3 linked regions of the Actinokineospora alba genome follow. The protein of the gene in region 3 interacts with the protein of the main gene of each other region in a pairwise test. Links are inferred from orthologs where the notes say so. Each region holds a gene or a part of one and is shown on either strand. Other genes may lie near its edges.

What was found.
Region 1: the proteins of dnaE (region 3) and C8E96_RS06235 interact in binary tests that used the Escherichia coli proteins (3 or more experiments, as listed by UniProt). The link is inferred for Actinokineospora alba from one-to-one orthologs.
Region 2: the proteins of dnaE (region 3) and rplL interact in binary tests that used the Escherichia coli proteins (3 or more experiments, as listed by UniProt). The link is inferred for Actinokineospora alba from one-to-one orthologs.

What each region holds. Positions count from the first base shown.
Region 1 is NZ_SNXU01000001.1:1,311,662-1,316,978, forward strand. What follows is about bases 1,580-4,532. They hold C8E96_RS06235 (pyridoxal phosphate-dependent aminotransferase), read left to right. Parts: upstream 1,580-2,449; coding sequence 2,450-3,616; downstream 3,617-4,532. Other genes in these bases: C8E96_RS06230 (DUF445 domain-containing protein), read right to left, coding at 1,580-2,372; C8E96_RS06240 (RNA polymerase sigma factor), read left to right, coding at 3,711-4,271; C8E96_RS06245 (hypothetical protein), read left to right, coding at 4,271-4,532. In the rest of the region: C8E96_RS06220 (VOC family protein), read right to left, coding at 1-329; C8E96_RS06225 (CGNR zinc finger domain-containing protein), read left to right, coding at 413-877; more of C8E96_RS06230, read right to left, coding at 1,170-1,579; more of C8E96_RS06245, read left to right, coding at 4,533-4,660; C8E96_RS06250 (CHAT domain-containing protein), read left to right, coding at 4,657-5,317. UniProt on the Escherichia coli protein: Shows aminotransferase activity with methionine and histidine as substrates, and to a lesser extent also with phenylalanine.
Region 2 is NZ_SNXU01000001.1:1,108,927-1,113,979, reverse strand. The notes cover bases 1,580-4,268. They hold rplL (50S ribosomal protein L7/L12), read left to right. Parts: upstream 1,580-2,575; coding sequence 2,576-2,962; downstream 2,963-4,268. Other genes in these bases: C8E96_RS05175 (ABC transporter ATP-binding protein), read left to right, coding at 3,174-4,268; rplJ (50S ribosomal protein L10), read left to right, coding at 1,935-2,510; C8E96_RS05190 (hypothetical protein), read right to left, coding at 1,580-1,666. Outside these bases: rplA (50S ribosomal protein L1), read left to right, coding at 1-331; C8E96_RS05195 (hypothetical protein), read right to left, coding at 655-870; more of C8E96_RS05190, read right to left, coding at 923-1,579; more of C8E96_RS05175, read left to right, coding at 4,269-4,373; C8E96_RS05170 (MlaE family ABC transporter permease), read left to right, coding at 4,370-5,053. UniProt on the Escherichia coli protein: The binding site for several of the GTPase factors involved in protein synthesis (IF-2, EF-Tu, EF-G and RF3). Is thus essential for accurate translation.
Region 3 is NZ_SNXU01000001.1:4,277,353-4,283,751, reverse strand. The notes cover bases 1,588-5,622. They hold dnaE (DNA polymerase III subunit alpha), read right to left. Parts: upstream 5,322-5,622; coding sequence 1,788-5,321; downstream 1,588-1,787. Other genes in these bases: C8E96_RS19735 (nucleoside/nucleotide kinase family protein), read left to right, coding at 5,382-5,622; C8E96_RS19745 (MBL fold metallo-hydrolase), read right to left, coding at 1,588-1,755. Also shown: C8E96_RS19750 (cytochrome P450 family protein), read right to left, coding at 1-905; more of C8E96_RS19745, read right to left, coding at 1,000-1,587; more of C8E96_RS19735, read left to right, coding at 5,623-6,017; C8E96_RS19730 (AsnC family protein), read left to right, coding at 6,149-6,399. UniProt on the Escherichia coli protein: DNA polymerase III is a complex, multichain enzyme responsible for most of the replicative synthesis in bacteria. This DNA polymerase also exhibits 3' to 5' exonuclease activity. The alpha chain is the DNA polymerase catalytic subunit.

The sequences.
Region 1 (5,317 bases), 3.0 Mb from region 3 along the record:
GCGGGGTCGGCGTAGACGCGGAACGTCTTCTGCTCGTCGAGCAGCTTGGCACCGATCTCGACCGCCCGCTCGTGCGCGGCGGGCAGGTCCTCGACCTTGAGGTCGAGGTGGAACTGCTGCGGCCGCTCGCCCTCCGGCCACGTCGGCGCCTCGTAGTTCGCCACCGCCTGGAACTCGATCAGCGTGCCGCCGTTGCCGATCGTCGACCAGGAGTTGTCGGCGGCGGCGTCGGGCTCGGGCCAGTCGAGCAGGCGGGCATAGAACTTCGAGAGCTCCAGCGGGTCGGGACAGTCGAGGACGACCGAGCCGAGTGTGGGTACAGACATGATTTCCTCCCAGATGCGTAACCGGTGATATGAGCATGCCGGTTAGGCGCGGACCCGTCAACCGGTAAAGGGCCTACAGTGGTTTTGTGAGTTCTACCCACGACGTGGAGTTGGTCCTCGACTTCCTGAACACCCTTGACGTCGAAGAGAACGCCGACCTGCTCGACGACGACCTGAAATGGCACGCCTGGCTGGCCTCGCGCGGTCTGACCGCGGGCGACCCCGCGCAGGTTCGCGCTGTCCGCGATGGGTTGCGGGGGCTGATCGGCGGTGCGCCGGCGGCGGCTCCGCCTGATGCGGAGGTGCGGGTGTCGGTGGTCGGGGGCGTGCCGAGGGTGTCGGCTGCGGACGTTGCCGGGGCGGTTTTGGCGGCGGCTAGTCGGCTGGCGGTGCTTGGGGAGTGGGAGCGGGTGAAGATCTGTCCGGCTGATGAGTGCCAGTGGGCATTCTTCGACCGGTCGCGGAATCGGTCTCGGACTTGGTGCTCGATGCAGGTTTGTGGGAATCGGGAGAAGGCTCGAGCGTGGCGGGAACGTTCGAAGCTTGGTTGATCCCTCGGGGGCGTCTCCCTCTGGCTTGATTGTTTAACTCTCGATCGGCGGTATCAAGGGCGGCCGTAGACGGCCGTCGCTGCGCGATCGGCAAGCCGACCCTTGATACCGCCGATCGAGAGTTAAAGGCGGCCAGGACGAGGGAGCAGGGGGAAGTGCAGGGATTAAGAGCATCGCTTGGGTGCTCTCGTCCGGGGTGGGGCTGTGGGGATTCGGTTGGGCTGGCCCGATCAGTTCGGGGATTGGGTTCGTGGGTGGTGGGGCGGGGCGGTGTGGGGCGGCGGAGTGGTCTTTAGGTGATTAGTTGGGCGATTGTGTAGATCGCCAGGCCTGCCAGGGCACCTACCACCGTGCCGTTGATGCGGATGAACTGCAGGTCGCGGCCTACCTGAAGTTCTACCTTGCGGGCCGTCTCGTCGGCGTCCCAGCGTTGCACGGTGTCGGTGATCAGGGTGGTGATCTCGTCGCGGTAGTTGAGGACGATATAGGCGGCGGCGCCCTCGACCCAGCCGTCGGCCTTGGTGCGCAGGGACTCGTCGTTCATCAGGCGGGTGCCGAGGGTCATCAGGCCCGCGCGGACGCGGGTGCGCAGTTCGCTCGACGGGTCCTCGGCGGCGTCGAGGAGCATCTTCTTGGCGGTGGTCCAGGCCGAGCCGATGAGGGTCTGCACGTCCGGGTGTTCGAGGACCTGGTGCTTCACCTGCTCCGCGCGTTCCATCACGCGGGGGTCGGTCTGCATGTCGCCCGCGAACTCGGTGAGGAACTTGTCCAGGGCGAGCCGCATGGGGTGGTTGACGTCGGTTTTGACGTTCCACGCGAAGGACAGGACCTCGCCGTAGACCTTGTCGGCCACCAGGGCGTCGACGAACTTCGGCGACCACGTCGGCGCGCGGCCCGAGACGACGCCCAGGACCTGGGCGTGGTTGGCCTTGACCCAGTCGTAGGCCTGGTCGCACATGAGGTCCACCAGCTTGTGGTGGGCGCCGTCGCCGATGACCCGTTCCAGCAGCTTGCCCATGGGCGGTCCCCACGGCGTGCCGACGATCCGGTTGACGACGGCCTGTTCCATGACGGCCTGCACGTCCTCGTCCCGCAGGACCGTGACGGCGCCGCGCACGACCGTGGACAGTTCCGAGGTGACCCGTTCGGCGTTGTCGCGCTGCGCGAGCCAGCCGCCGAGGCTGTTCGCCACCCCGACCCGGCGGAGGCGTTCGCGGACCACCTGTTCGGAGAGGAAGTTCGTGCCGACGAAGTCGCCGAGGCTGTCGCCGAGGACGTCCTTCTTGTTCGGGATGATCGCCGTGTGCGGGATCGGCAGGCCCATCGGCCTGCGGAACAGCGCGGTGACGGCGAACCAGTCGGCGAGGGCGCCGATCATGCCCGCCTCGGCGGCCGCCTTCACGTAGCCGACCCACGGGGGCGCGTCCGGCCACAGGGTCAGGCCGATGAAGATCGCCGTCGCCCCCAGCAGGAAGCCCAGGGCGACGCCCTTCATCTTCCGTAGTGCGCGACGCTTCTCAAATTCGCCCGGTACTTGCTCCACGACGTCATTGTCCGTGAGGATTCCTATCCATGCCTCGAACCACGCTTGTACCCAGGCTGCGTCCGTTCACGTCGACGATCTTCGCGGAGATGACCTCCCTCGCGGTGGCCAACGGCGCGGTCAACCTCGGACAGGGTTTCCCGGACACCGACGGTCCGGCCGCCATGCTGGCCGAAGCCCAGAAAGCCATCGCCGACGGGATCAACCAGTACCCCCCGGGGCCGGGGCGGCCGGAGCTGCGCGCGGCCATCGCGGCGCAGCGGTCGCGGTACGGGACGCCCTTCGACCCGGACTCGGAGATCCTCGTCACGGTGGGCGCCACGGAGGCCATCGCGGCGTCGCTGCTGGCCCTGGTCGAGGCGGGCGACGAGGTGATCCTCTTCGAGCCGTACTACGACTCCTACGCCGCCTCGGTCGCCATGGCGGGCGCCACCCGGCGGGTCGTGTCCCTGGTGGAGGAGCCGTCGGGCCGCTTCGGTCTCGACGTCGACGCGCTGCGGGCCGCGGTCACGCCCGCGACCAAGGCGATCCTGGTCAACACCCCGCACAACCCGACCGGGACGGTCTTCACCCAGGCGGAACTGGAAGCGGTGGCCGCGGTCTGTATCGAGCACGACCTGCTGGCGATCACCGACGAGGTGTACGAGGACCTGCTGTTCGACGGGCTGGCGCACGTGCCGCTGGGGTCGCTGCCGGGGATGGCGGAGCGGACGCTGACGATCTCCAGCGCGGGCAAGAGCTTCAACTGCACCGGGTGGAAGATCGGCTGGGTCTGCGGGCCCGCCGAGCTGGTCGCCGCGGTGCGCGCGGCCAAGCAGTTCCTGACCTTCGTCGGCGGCGCGCCGTTCCAGCCCGCCGTCGCGCACGCGCTGAACCACGAGGGCGCCTGGGTCCAGCAGCTGCGGGCCTCGCTGGAGGACAAGCGCGACCGGCTCTCCGCCGGGCTCGCCGAGGCGGGCTTCGGGGTGCGGCAGACGGCGGGCACGTACTTCGTCTGCGCCGACGTGCGGCCGCTGGGCTTCAGCGACGGCCTGGAGCTGTGCCGCGAACTGCCCGGGCGCATCGGGGTGGCGGCGGTGCCGGTGCAGGTGTTCACGGACAACCCGGATCGCTGGCGGCACCTGGTCCGCTTCGCGTTCTGCAAGAAGGACGACATCCTGGACGAGGCCATCAGCAGGCTGCACAAGCTCGCCTGAGTCCGGTTCCCACTGTCCCTCTTTGGTGGGTCACCCGGATCCGGCTCCCGGTGATCGTCGTCCGACCGGCGATGACGATCACCGGGAGGACCAAGTGGACACAGCCGAGCTCGTCCGCCGGGCGGGCACGGGTGACCAGACGGCGTGGCGCGACCTGGTCGACCGGCACGCGGGCCTGGTCTGGCGGATCGCCCGCGCCCACCGGCTCGACGACGCGGACGCGGCCGACGTCAGCCAGAGCACCTGGATCGCCCTCGCCGAGCACCTGCCCACGCTCCGGTCGCCGGAGCGGCTGTCGGCATGGCTGGCGACCACGGCGCGGCGCGAGTGTCTGCGGATGATCGCCGACCGCGGCCGCGAGGTGCGGGCGTCGGAGTGGTCCGACGTCGTCGACCACGAAGGCGAGCACCGCTGGCCGGAAACCGCCACCCTGCGCGGCGAACGCGACGACACCCTGTGGCGCGCGTTCGCGGCGCTGCCGGACCGCTGCCGGTCCCTGCTGGGCCTGCTCGCCTTCGCCCCGGACCTGAGTTACGCCCAACTGGGTCGGGCGGTCGGTATCGCGGTCGGCAGCATCGGTCAGACCAGGGGCAGATGCCTCGACGCCTTGCGGCGCAAGCTGATCGCACTCGGGCTACCGGGCGAGGTGGCGTGATGACCGACGCGGAGTTGCTCGCCGAGCTCGCGGGCATGTTGGACCGGATCGATCCCGTGCCCGCCACCGTTCGCACCGCGGCGATGTTGGCGGGGACGTTCGTCGGCGCGCGTTGGGACTGGTTGGAACTCTCGCCGCTGGCCGGGGTCGCGGTTCGGGGCGAGGCGCGGATGTGGCGGTGCGGGGCTGGTGTCATCGAGATCGCCGACCGGGTCCGCGGGCTGCTGACCATCCCGGTCACCCGCGCCGAACTGCACAGCGCCGCGGGGGTGGTGGCCGTCGCGGTGGACTCGGTGGGGGCTTTCTCCGTCCGGGTGCCCACCGGCCGGATGCGGCTCGTACTGCACCGGGCCGGCGAGGTTCCGCTGGTCACGGGATGGTTCCGGTGACCTGGGAACACCATCACCAGGCCGCGCTCGCCCATCAGGAACGCGGCGAGCCGTTGCGGGCCCGGCCGCACGCGCGGCTGGCCCGCGAACACGCGGCGACCGCGGCGCAGGCGGCGGAGTCCGCGCTGGTCATGGCCTGGATCGCGCATCAGGTCGGCGACCATGGCACGGCCGTCGCGCTGATCGACGACGCTCGGCCCGCGTTGTCCGGCCAGCTTCTCGCGCGTGCGGACTGTCTGCACGGGCTGGCGCTCTCCATGATGGCCGAGCACGAATCGGCGCTCACCGTCCTGGCACGAGCGGCGGATCGGCTGCACGACGGCCACTGGCGGGCCAACGCCCTGGTCGGCATCGGCATCTCGGCGGGCTACCTGCGGCGGTCCGCCGTGGCGGAAGACGCCTTCGACCGCGCGCACGACCTCTATCTCGCCCACGGCAAACCGGAGCGGGCCCGGACCTGCTTGCACAACAAGGGATTCGTCGCCGCCCAGGCAGGCGACTTCAGCCGCGCCCTGCGCCTCTACGACGCCGCGGCCATCGACGAGACCAAGCGGCCGGAAGTCCTGGTGGACCGGGCTAACGCGCTGCTCGGCGTCGGCTTGGTCAACAGCGCCGGACGGGCGCTCGCCCGGGCGGCGGTGGCACTCGGCGCCAACG
Region 2 (5,053 bases), 3.2 Mb from region 3 along the record:
CCTGGGCCCGCGTGGTCTGATGCCGAACCCGAAGACCGGCACCGTGACGCCCGACGTCACCAAGGCGGTCAACGAGATCAAGGGCGGAAAGATCAACTTCCGCGTCGACAAGCAGGCCAACCTGCACTTCGTCATCGGCAAGGCGTCCTTCGACCACGCGAAGCTGGTCGAGAACTACGCCGCCGCCCTGGACGAGGTCCTGCGGGCCAAGCCGTCTTCGGCCAAGGGTCGGTTCCTGAAGAAGGTCACCTTCAGCACCACCATGGGCCCCGGCATCCCCGTCGACCCGGCGCGCACCCGCAACCTCCTCGAGGACGACGCGAACGCCTGATCGACAGCGACATGAAGAAAGGCCCCGCCTCGGCGGGGCCTTTCTTGTTTGTGAAGAGGTTGTGGTGAGGAGATGGCAGCGCAGCCACCAGCATGAACGCAAGGGGCAGAACAGAACGGCCTGTTTGGGTGGTTCGCCTTGATTCGGGGCAAATGGGCCTAAACTTTCGGCGCGGGTGGGCTGTACTTCGCCCACCTTTTGAGCCCGCGCCAGGCCCATTTGGCGGGGTCCCCGAATCAAGGCGAACCACCCAAACAGGCACCCCCGCGCCCGGGCGCCCAGTGCGAAACCTGCTCGCGCCACCCGAGCGGCCCAGCCCCCGCTCAAGCAGCGCGCTTCTTGGCTTTGTCCAACACATCCAGCACCACGACCGCCACAACGATCACCGCGGCCGACACGATCCACCACCAAGGCGAAGGCAGCCGCAGCGGAAACGCCAAGAACGGTTGCCACCCGAACACCTTGGAGACGAACGGCACGACGCCTTCGTAGATCCCCACCAGAAACACCGCCGAAGAAGCACCGTCATACGCACTCATGACGAGCAAGCTATGAGGCGCCTGTCTCAGCGCGCGTCCACCTCAAGTCGGATCAAGGGGTAGGACATGCGGGTTCGGAAGCGAACCCCGAGATCGTCCACTGTTCGCCCCGGGCGTTCGGGATCTTGCGCAGGGTGAACCGTCCCAGCCGCGGGCCATCGCGAACCACCATGTCGCACGAGCTGATCACGACTGTCCCGTCCGCGTTCGGGAGCATCTTCGCGGGAGACGGGAACGAAGGTTCCGCGTACTCATTGGCCGTGCCGACCTGTTCGTTCAGCATGTGCACGGCCGCGTCGCAGTTCGCGGCCCCGAAGGCGTCCGCGAACTTCAGCGCCACCGCCTCGGTCTCGAAACGGGTACAGGCGTCGGGCAGGACGTCTTGGGCGATGTTGTCGTACAGCGCCCGCACCGCCTCCTTGGGTGAGGACGCGAACAGCACGGTCCGCTCGGTCTTCCCCCCGCCGGTCTCCGAAGCGGGCAGCGCCTCGTCCGGTCCGCCCAGGTAGTGCTGGTAGGCCCACATCGCCGCCAACGCCAGCACCAGCAGGAAGATGAGCCGCCGGGCCCACTTGCCGAGCAGGATGCCCAGCCACTTCGGCTTCTTCCGAGGGGGCGGCGAGTTCCGCTGGAATTCCTGGAAGCGCTGGAACTCCTGGAACTCGCGCCACTGCTGGTCCGGCACCGGCCCCGGCGGCACCCCCGGCGGGACGAACGGCGGAGGGGGCAGGTCGGGCTGCTTGCCCCGGTCACCGGACGCGGGGGTCAGTCCCTTGGGCTCTTCGTCGTCGGCCACCTGACCATCATGCCGTGGACCCGATTTGGAGACCGCATAGAGCACCACGTACTCTCATCGGTGGTTCTACCGAAGACCGCTGGTTCCCCCGAGGCGCAAGCCGAGGAGGGCGAAGGTCCCGCGACAGGCGGGCGGCCCGCGCAGGAGGACGAGGAAGTGTCAAGCGCTCGCGCGCTTTTTACGCCCCGTGCCACTGCGCCGGGGCGTTCTGCGTTTCCGGGGCCCTCGATGCCGGCGAATACCCAATGCACATCGAGAGGAGGCGACCATGGCGAAGCCTGACAAGGTGAATGCAGTCGCCGAGATCGCGGACAAGTTCCGCAACAGCTCGGCTGCCGTCGTCACCGAGTACACGGGCCTCACCGTGTCGCAGCTGACGAAGCTGCGTCGCGCTCTCGGCACTGGCACGACCTACCGCGTCGCGAAGAACACCCTCGTCAAGCGGGCAGCCGACGACGCCGGTGTGGAGGGGCTTGAAAACCTCTTCATCGGTCCGACCGGCATCGCCTTCGTCGAGGGCGAACCGGTTGACGCGGCGAAGGCCCTGCGCGATTTCGCGAAGGAAAACAAGGGTCTGGTCATCAAGGGCGGCTACATGGATGGCCGCCCGCTCACGGTGGAAGAGGTCGCGAAGATCGCGGACCTCGACTCCCGTGAGGTGCTGCTCGCCAAGCTGGCGGGCGCGATGAAGGGCAACCTGGCGAAGGCCGCTGGCCTGTTCAACGCCCCGGCGTCGCAGGTCGCCCGCCTGGCCGCTGCTCTGCAGGAGAAGAAGGCCGCCGAGGGCGAGTCCGCCCCCGCCGCCGAGGCTCCCGCCGAGGACGCTGTCGCAGCCGAGAGCTGAACACAACCACCCGGAAATACACCGCGCCCGTTCTACCGGGTGTGCAAGTGAAAGGAACCGCCAACATGGCGAAGCTCAGCACTGACGAGCTGCTCGACGCGTTCAAGGAAATGACGCTGCTGGAGCTCTCCGCGTTCGTGAAGCAGTTCGAGGAGACCTTCGAGGTCACCGCCGCTGCCCCCGTCGCCGTCGCCGCCGTCGGTGGCGCCGCTGCTCCGGCCGAGGCCGCTGAGGAGCAGGACGAGTTCGACGTCGTCCTCGAGTCGGCCGGTGACAAGAAGATCCAGGTCATCAAGGTCGTCCGTGAGGTCGTCTCGGGCCTGGGCCTGAAGGAGGCCAAGGAGCTGGTCGAGGCCGCTCCGAAGGCGATCCTGGAGAAGGTCAACAAGGAGGCCGCCGAGGCCGCCAAGGAGAAGCTGGAAGCCGCTGGCGCCAAGATCTCCGTGAAGTAGTTCTCACTTCACTCCAAAGAGGCCCGGTACCTGCTGGTACCGGGCCTCTTTTGTGTTCTAGCTCATACCCGATTTCCTGTGACAAGGGCCATCCAGGTACGTTCCCAACTCAGCGGTAACTTCGGCAGTAACCCGAAGGCCCCGCTGTCGTTGCATGGAAGACACCGTCCGCACTCGAAGCGGCAGGTAGAACCACAGGTCGGGAGGTTCGATGGGCGCCGAGGTGGTCATCGAGGGTCTGACGAAGTCCTTCGGTAAGCAGGCCATCTGGCGGGATGTCACGTTGACCCTGCCGCCGGGTGAAGTGTCGGTCATGCTCGGGCCCTCGGGCACCGGCAAGTCCGTCTTCCTCAAGTCCATGATCGGGCTGCTCAAGCCCGACCGTGGCAAGTGTGTGATCAACGGTGTCGACATCGTCACCTGCAGCGAGGCCAAGCTCTACGAGACGCGAAAGCTGTTCGGTGTCCTGTTCCAGGACGGCGCGCTGTTCGGCTCGATGAACCTCTACGACAACGTGGCGTTCCCCCTGCGTGAGCACACGAAGAAGTCCGAGGCCGAGATCAAGCGGATCGTCTTGGAGAAGCTCGAGCTCACGGGTCTGTCGGGCGCGGAGAAGAAGCTTCCGGGCGAGATCTCCGGTGGTATGCGCAAGCGCGCCGGCCTGGCCCGCGCCCTGGTGCTCGACCCCGAGATCATCCTGTGCGACGAGCCGGACTCCGGTCTCGACCCGGTCCGCACGGCGTACCTCTCGCAGCTGCTCATCGACCTGAACGCGCAGATCGACGCGACGATCCTCATCGTCACCCACAACATCAACCTGGCCCGGACCGTCCCGGACAACCTGGGCATGCTCTTCCGCAAGGAACTGGTCATGTTCGGCCCCCGCGAGGTGCTGCTGACCAGCGACGAGCCGGTCGTGGAGCAGTTCCTCAACGGCCGCCGCCTCGGCCCGATCGGCATGTCCGAGGAGAAGGACGCCGCCCAGATGGCCCGCGAGCAGGCGCACGCCGACGCCGGTCACTCCGACGGCTCGTCCGAAGAGGACGTGCGTGGTGTCGTCCCGCAGATCGAGCCGACCCCGGGCATGCCCGAGCGGGCCGGTGTGCGCCGCCGCAAGGACCGCGTCATGCGGATCCTGAACACGCTGCCGCACGCCGCGCAGGAAGGCATCATCGAGTCGCTGACCGACGAGGAACGCGCCCGCTACGGCGTGCACTCGCACATGGTCCCGGCCAATGCCGCGGCGCGGCCCCGGCTCGACCAGCCGACCCAGAACTTCCAGCCCGTGCAGCCGTCGCCACGGCCGCGACCGGTGGAGGATCCGCCGCGCGGTTTCCAGGGCGATCTGGCTGATCCCCAGGTGGCCCGGCTCCCGGAGACCAACTGGAAGCCCCCGGGCGGCGCTTCATGACCACGCGCACCGCTCCCGCGAACTTCCCCGGTGCCGGTGCGCTCCGCGAGACCGGTCGGCTGTTCGCGCTCGGTCTCGACGTCGTCGTCAACGTCTTCCGGCGGCCGTTCCAGACCCGCGAGTTCATCCAGCAGTGCTGGTTCATCGCCAGCGTGACGATCCTGCCGACCGCGCTCGTCGCGATCCCGTTCGGCGCGATCGTGGCCCTGCAGCTGGGCACCCTGATCGTGCAGCTCGGCGCGCAGTCGTTCACCGGCGCGGCCAGCGTGCTCGCGATCATCCAGCAGGCCGCCCCGCTGGTCACCGCGCTGCTGGTGGCGGGCGCGGGCGGCAGTGCGGTGTGCGCCGATATCGGCTCACGCACCATCCGCGAGGAGATCGACGCGATGGAGGTGCTCGGCGTCTCGCCGATCCAGCGCCTCGTCGTGCCCCGGGTGCTGGCCTGCATGTTGGTGGCGGTGCTGCTCAACGGCCTGGTCAGTGTCGTCGGCGTGATGGGCGGCTACTTCTTCAACGTCGTGCTGCAGGGCGGGACGCCGGGCGCCTACCTGGCCAGCTTCTCGGCCCTGGCCCAGCTGCCCGACCTGTGGATCAGCGAGCTCAAGGCGCTGATCTTCGGCTTCATCGCGGGCGTCGTGGCCTCCTACCGCGGCCTCAACCCCAAGGGCGGCCCGAAGGGG
Region 3 (6,399 bases):
AGGACGAGCGGCTGGGTGGTGAGCCGGAAGGTCGCCAGATTCACGGGGCCGTCGTAGCGGAGGAACTCCTCGATGGCACCCGAGAGCAACGTGGGGTCGGCCTTGAGCGCCGCGAGCTGGTCCGGGCGGGTCAGCAGGCCGAGCATGGCGTTGCCGATGAGGTTGACCGTGGTCTCGTGACCCGCGACAAGCAGGAGGAAGGCCATGGAGACCAGTTCCTCGCCGGAGAGCCGGTCGCCGTCTTCGCTGGCCTCGATGAGGGCGCTGAGCAGGTCGGCGCTAGGCTCGGCGCGCTTCGCCTCGATGAGGCCGATCAGGTAGGTCTGCATCGACGCCGCCGCGTTGTGCAGTTTCTCGGAGCGGTCGTTCGACAGCAGCTGGTTCGACCACGACCGGAAGTCGTCTCGGTCGTCGATCGGGACGCCGAGCATCTCGCAGATCACGGTGATCGGCAGCGGGAAGGCGAAGGCCTCCAACAGGTCGATCTCGTGGGCGCCGTCCATCCCGGCGAGCAGCTCTTCGGTGATCGCCTCGATGCGTGGCCGCAGATGGTCGACGCCGCCCGCGGTGAACGCCTTGTTGACGAGCTTGCGCAGCCTGGTGTGGTTGGGCGGGTCCGTGTTGAGCATGTGCGACGACAGGCTGGTGCTGAAGTCGACGCGCTTCGCGCCGGGCGCCAGGTGGCGGTCGATGATGTCGGCCGACTTGCGCACGTTCTTGCTCAGCGTCGGGTCCGCCAGCGCCGCACGCGCCTCGGCGTAGTCGGTGACCAGCCAGACGCGCACCCCGGTCGGCAGCTCGACCTTGCGGACCGGGCCGGTCGAGCGCAGTTCGGCGTAGACCCCGTACGGGTCCTCGATGAATCGGGTGCCGAGCTTGATGTCGTTGTCCAGCACGGAAACCATCCCCCCAGTGGTGTGTGGTTGAAGCCCCTTGGTTTCCACCGTACCGCTGACCGCGCTTACCTGTCGTGGCTATGTCGGCGGGCTGAGCCGATGATCAGCTCGGGCCGAGCCGGACAACGAGGTCTTCATCGGCGGTGAGCACCTCGCCGTCGAAGGTGGATCGCGCCGCGGCCGCGGCCGCTTCCCGGTTGTTGCCCGGCCAGAAGTGCGTGAGCATCAGTCTGCGAGCGCCTGCCTGGGCGGCCCAGTATCCCGCTTCCTCGGCGGTGAGCAGGTTGCGGTGCTGCTGCTGTCGCTCGCCTGCCCTGTCGGTGGCTTCGACGATGTACAGGTCGGTGTTTCGACCGAGTTCGGCGAGGAGCGGGTCTGGGCCGGTGTCCCCGGTGTAGGCGAGCGCGAACTCGTCCGTCTGCAGTCGGATGCCGGCGTTGGGCACGTAGTGAGGCAGCAGGAGGGCGCCAAGCTCGAACGGGCCGACTCGATACGTCCCTGGCAACTCGCGGACGGTGAACACGGTACGCAGGTCGACCTCGGGTTCCAGTGCGCCGAGCCGGTCCAGCACACCCGGCGTGCAGTACAGCGGCAGCTTGCGGCCACGATTTTCGCCGTAGAGGTACATCCGAAACAGCCCGTGCAAGTCGATGCAATGGTCGGGATGTTCGTGGGTGATGACAACGGCGTCCACGGCGCCGTCCGGGCAGTGCGCCAGCAGCCGCGGCAGTGTGGCGTACCCGAGGTCGAGCACCACGCGGAAGCCATCCCATTCCACCAGGAAACCGCTGCAGGCCCGGCCCGGTTCCGGATAGGCGCCACAACTTCCAAGGACCGTGACCTGTCGCATCAGCAGCATGCAGGTTTCCCGCGATCAAGCCATCCGCAGGCCTAGGAGAGGCAGCCGGGACCCAGCAGCGCCTTCAGGTCCCCCATCAGCGACGGCGACGGGCTGACCCGCAGCGCGTCGTCGAGTTTGAGCAGGGTCTGGCGAGGTCCGTTGATCAGTTTCAAATGGACTTCGGTGGTTCCCGGGTAGGAACCGAGGACGTCCTTGAGCTGCGCGACCAGCGGGGGTGTGCACTTGGTCGCCGCCATGATCAGCCGGAACGGCGCGCCCGCCGCGTTGGACAGGTCGGGGACCGCCAGGTCGTTCGCGATCAGCGAGGTCCGGTCGTCGCGCTTGGCGACCCGGGCCTTCACCAGGACGATCGCGTCCTCGAGCACCCCCATGCCGATCACCGCGTACGTCTTCGGGAAGAACAGCACCTCGATGCCGCCTGCGAGGTCCTCGAGCATCGCCGACGCCCATGGTTCGCCGTTGCGGTTCACCCGCCGGTTGACCGAGGCGAGAATCCCGCCGATCACCACCTGCGTCCCGTCTGGGATGCCGCCTTCGAGGATCGCCGCGATGGACGTGTCGGACTGTGAGGTGAGCACGTGCTCCACCCCGTTGAGCGGGTGGCCCGAGACGTAGAGGCCGAGCATCTCCCGCTCCAGCGCGAGCTGGTGCTTGGACTCCCAGACCTCGTCGGGCACCCGCACGTCGAAGACGCTGGCCACTTCCTCGTCCCCGCCACCGGCCGCGCCGAACAGGTCGAACTGCCCGACCGCTTCGGCCTTCTTGGTGTCCATGACCGCGTCGATGGCGTCGGTGTGGATCAGGAACAGGCCCTTGCGCGGGTGCTTGAGCGAGTCGAACGCACCCGCCTTGATCAGCGATTCGACGACCTTCTTGTTGCAGGCCACCGCTTCGACCTTGCGCAGGTAGTCGGAGAAGTCGGTGAACTCCCCCTTCTCGGTACGCGACTTGATGATCGAGTCGACGACGTTGGCGCCGACGTTGCGGATCGCGCCGAGGCCGAACCGGATGTCGTTGCCGACCGGGGCGAACTCCTTCTCCGACTCGTTGACGTCGGGCGGCAGGACGGTGATGCCCATCTTGCGGCATTCGGCCAGGTAGACGGCCGCCTTGTCCTTGTCGTCGCGCACACTGGTCAGCAGCCCGGCCATGTACTCGGCCGGGTAGTTCGCCTTGAGGTAGGCCGTCCAGTAGGAGACCAGGCCGTACGCGGCGGAGTGCGCCTTGTTGAACGCGTAGTCGGCGAACGGGACGAGGATGTCCCACAGGGTCTTGATCGCGTCCTTCGGGTAGCCGTTCTTCTCCATACCGCCGGAGAAGTTGACGAACTCCGCGTCCAGGACCTCTTTCTTCTTCTTACCCATGGCCCGGCGGAGCAAATCCGCTTGTCCGAGCGTGTATCCCGCGAGTTTCTGCGCGATCGCCATGACCTGCTCCTGATACACGATCAGGCCGTAGGTCGTGCCGAGGATGTCTTCCAGCGCCTCCGCCAGGGCGGGGTGGATCGGGGTGATCTCCTGCTGCTTGTTCTTGCGCAGCGCGTAGTTCGTGTGCGACTTCGCGCCCATCGGACCCGGCCGGTAGAGCGCGCCGACCGCGGAGATGTCCTCGAAGTTGTCGGGACGCATGAGGCGCAGCAGGTCGCGCATGGGCCCGCCGTCGAGCTGGAACACGCCGAGCGTGTCCCCGCGCGAGAGCAGCTCATAGGTCGGCTTGTCGTCCAGGCCAAGGGTTTCCAGGTCCGGCACCGGTTTGCCGTTGCGCTCGATGTTGCGCAGCGCGTCGTCGATGACGGTGAGGTTGCGCAGGCCGAGGAAGTCCATCTTCAGCAGGCCGAGCGACTCGCACGTCGGGTAGTCGAACTGCGTGATGATCGACCCGTCCTGCGGGCGCTTCCACAGCGGGATCGTCTCCATCAGCGGCTCGGCGCTCAGGATGACCGCGCAGGCGTGCACACCGGCGTTGCGGATCAGGCCTTCCAGGCCGCGCCCGGTGTCGATGATCTCCTTGACCTGCGGGTCGCTGTTGTACAGCTCGCGGATCTCGGTGGCCTCGGCGTAGCGCTTGTGCTGCGGGTCGAACAGGTTGTTGAGCGGGATGTCCTTGGCCATGACCGCGGGCGGGTAGACCTTGGAGATCTTGTCCGCGACGGCGTAGCCGGGCTGGCCGAACAGCACCCGCGCGGAGTCCTTGATCGCGGCCTTCGCCTTGATCGTGCCGAAGGTGATCACCTGCGCGACCTTGTCCGCACCCCACTTCTCGGTGGTGTAGCGGATGACGTCACCGCGCCGACGTTCGTCGAAGTCGATGTCGATATCGGGCGGGCTGACCCGGTCGGGGTTGAGGAACCGCTCGAAGATCAGCCCGTGGGCCAGCGGGTCGAGGTCGGTGATGCCCATCGCGTAGGCGATCAGCGCGCCCGCGGCGGACCCTCGGCCGGGGCCGACCCGGATGCCGTTGTTCTTCGCCCACTGGATGAGGTCGGCGACCACGAGGAAGTACGCCGGGAACCCCATCTGGGTGATGACGTTGATCTCGAACTCGACCTGCCTGCGGTGTTCCTCGTCGACGCCGCCGGGGAACCGCTTGTGCATGCCCTCCCACACCTGCTGGCGGAAGAACTCGTCCTCGGTCATGCCCTCGGGGATCGGGAACTTCGGCATCAGGTTGCGGAACTCGAACATCCCGCTGATGTCGACCTTCTCCGCGATCACCAGCGTGTTGCGGCACCCCTCCTGCCACGGGTCCGAGGAGTCGATCGCGCGCATCTCGTCGGGCGACTTGAGGTAGTAGCCGGTGCCGTCGAACCGGAACCGCGTCGGGTCTTGCAGCGTGCTGGCCGTCTGCACGCACAGCAGCGCGTCGTGCGCGTCGCGGTCGTCTGCATACGTGTAGTGCGAGTCGTTGGTGACCACGAACGGAAGGTCGACCTTCTTCGCGACGGCGATCAGCCCGTCGCGGACCCGGCGCTCGATCTCGATGCCGTGGTCCATCAACTCGACGAAGAAGTTGCCCTCGCCATAGATCTCTTTCCAGGCGCCGGCGGCGGCCACAGCCTCGTCGAACTGGCCGAGCCGGAGCCTGGTCTGCACGTCGCCGGACGGGCACCCGGTGGTCGCCATCAGGCCCGCCGAGTGCTCGGCGATCAGCTCGCGGTCCATCCGGGGCCATTTGCCCAGCTGGCCTTCCAGCGACGCCAGGCTCGACAGCCTCATCAGGTTCTTCAGCCCCTGATTGTCGCGGGCCCAGATCGTCTGGTGGTTGTAGGCGCCGCTACCGCCGACGTCGTCGGACTTCTGGCCCGGGTCGCCCCAGCGGACCCGGTCCTTGTTGAAGCGCGACGCGGGCGCGATGTAGGCCTCGATGCCGAGGATCGGCTTGATCCCGGCGCCTTTGGCCTGCCGGTAGAAGTCGTAGATGCCGTTGGTGTGACCGTGGTCGGTGATGGCCACCGAGGTCATGCCGAGGCGCTCGCACTCGGCGAACATGTCCTTGAGCTTGGCCGCTCCGTCGAGCATCGAGTACTCGGTGTGCACGTGAAGATGAGCGAAGGAGTCAGCCACGGGAACACCTTAGTCGGGCCGTCGGACAGTTCTGTGGACCGGCACGCGAGACAGGGAAGGATGGCGGGTGTGCGTTTCCGACCGCTTTCGCCGCCCGCTCTCATCGACGAGGTGTCCACGCAGGTGGCGGCGCGTCCGGAGATCACCCGCGTGATCATCGACGGTGCGCCGCCCACTCGCCCGGACGTGCTGGCCGACCGGATCGGCGAGCGGCTGCGGGTGCTGGGCCGTCCTGTATTGAGGGTCTCGGCGGCCGATTTCCGCCGCGCCGCGTCCCTGCGGTTCGAGCGTGGACGCACAGACCCGGACGCCCGGTACGACGACTGGCTCGACGGCGGCGCGCTGCGGCGTGAGGTGCTCGACCCGTTGGGCCCCAACGGGTCGCGTCGAGTCCTGCCGCGACTGTGGAACACCGACACCGACCGAGCCGTCCGCGCCGAGTATGTCGACCTCCCCCAGGGTGTGGTGCTGATCGACGGCGAACTGCTGTTGGGCCGCGGCCTGCCGCACGACTACTCCGTGCACCTATGGCTCTCCGCGCCCGCGCTGGCCCGCAAGCTCCCGGAGAGCGAGCAGTGGGCGCTGCCCGCGTTCGCCCGGTACGACGCCGAGGTGCGGCCGCTCTATATGGCCGACACCGGTGTGCGCGCCGACGATCCGCTGCGCCTGGCCGTGCTCGACGACGCCCCCGTGTGAGCGGACGATCACTCAACCGGATCTTCGCCGGGCCGGTGTGACGGCTTCCGGCGCAGGACGAAGGGGGACCCGGTAGCGTGCGATCCGTGACGGATCCCATGGACGCACGGGTGCTCGGCGTAGTCGCCGAGATGGGCCGTGCCGCGGTGCACGAGGTTGCCGCGCGGCTGGGCATGGACCCTCGCGAGGTGGCGTCCCGACTGGTCGCGCTGTCCGCGGCGGGTGTGCCGCTGCTTGTCGGCGTCGAGTGCGACCAGGCCGGTGTGCGGGCCGCGCTGGCCCGGATGACGCCCCCCACCAACTACGGAGCGCCAGCCCCGGGACACGCCGGACCTGGCCAAGGTGTGCACGGCACACCGTCCGGGGTCTATGGCGCGCAGGG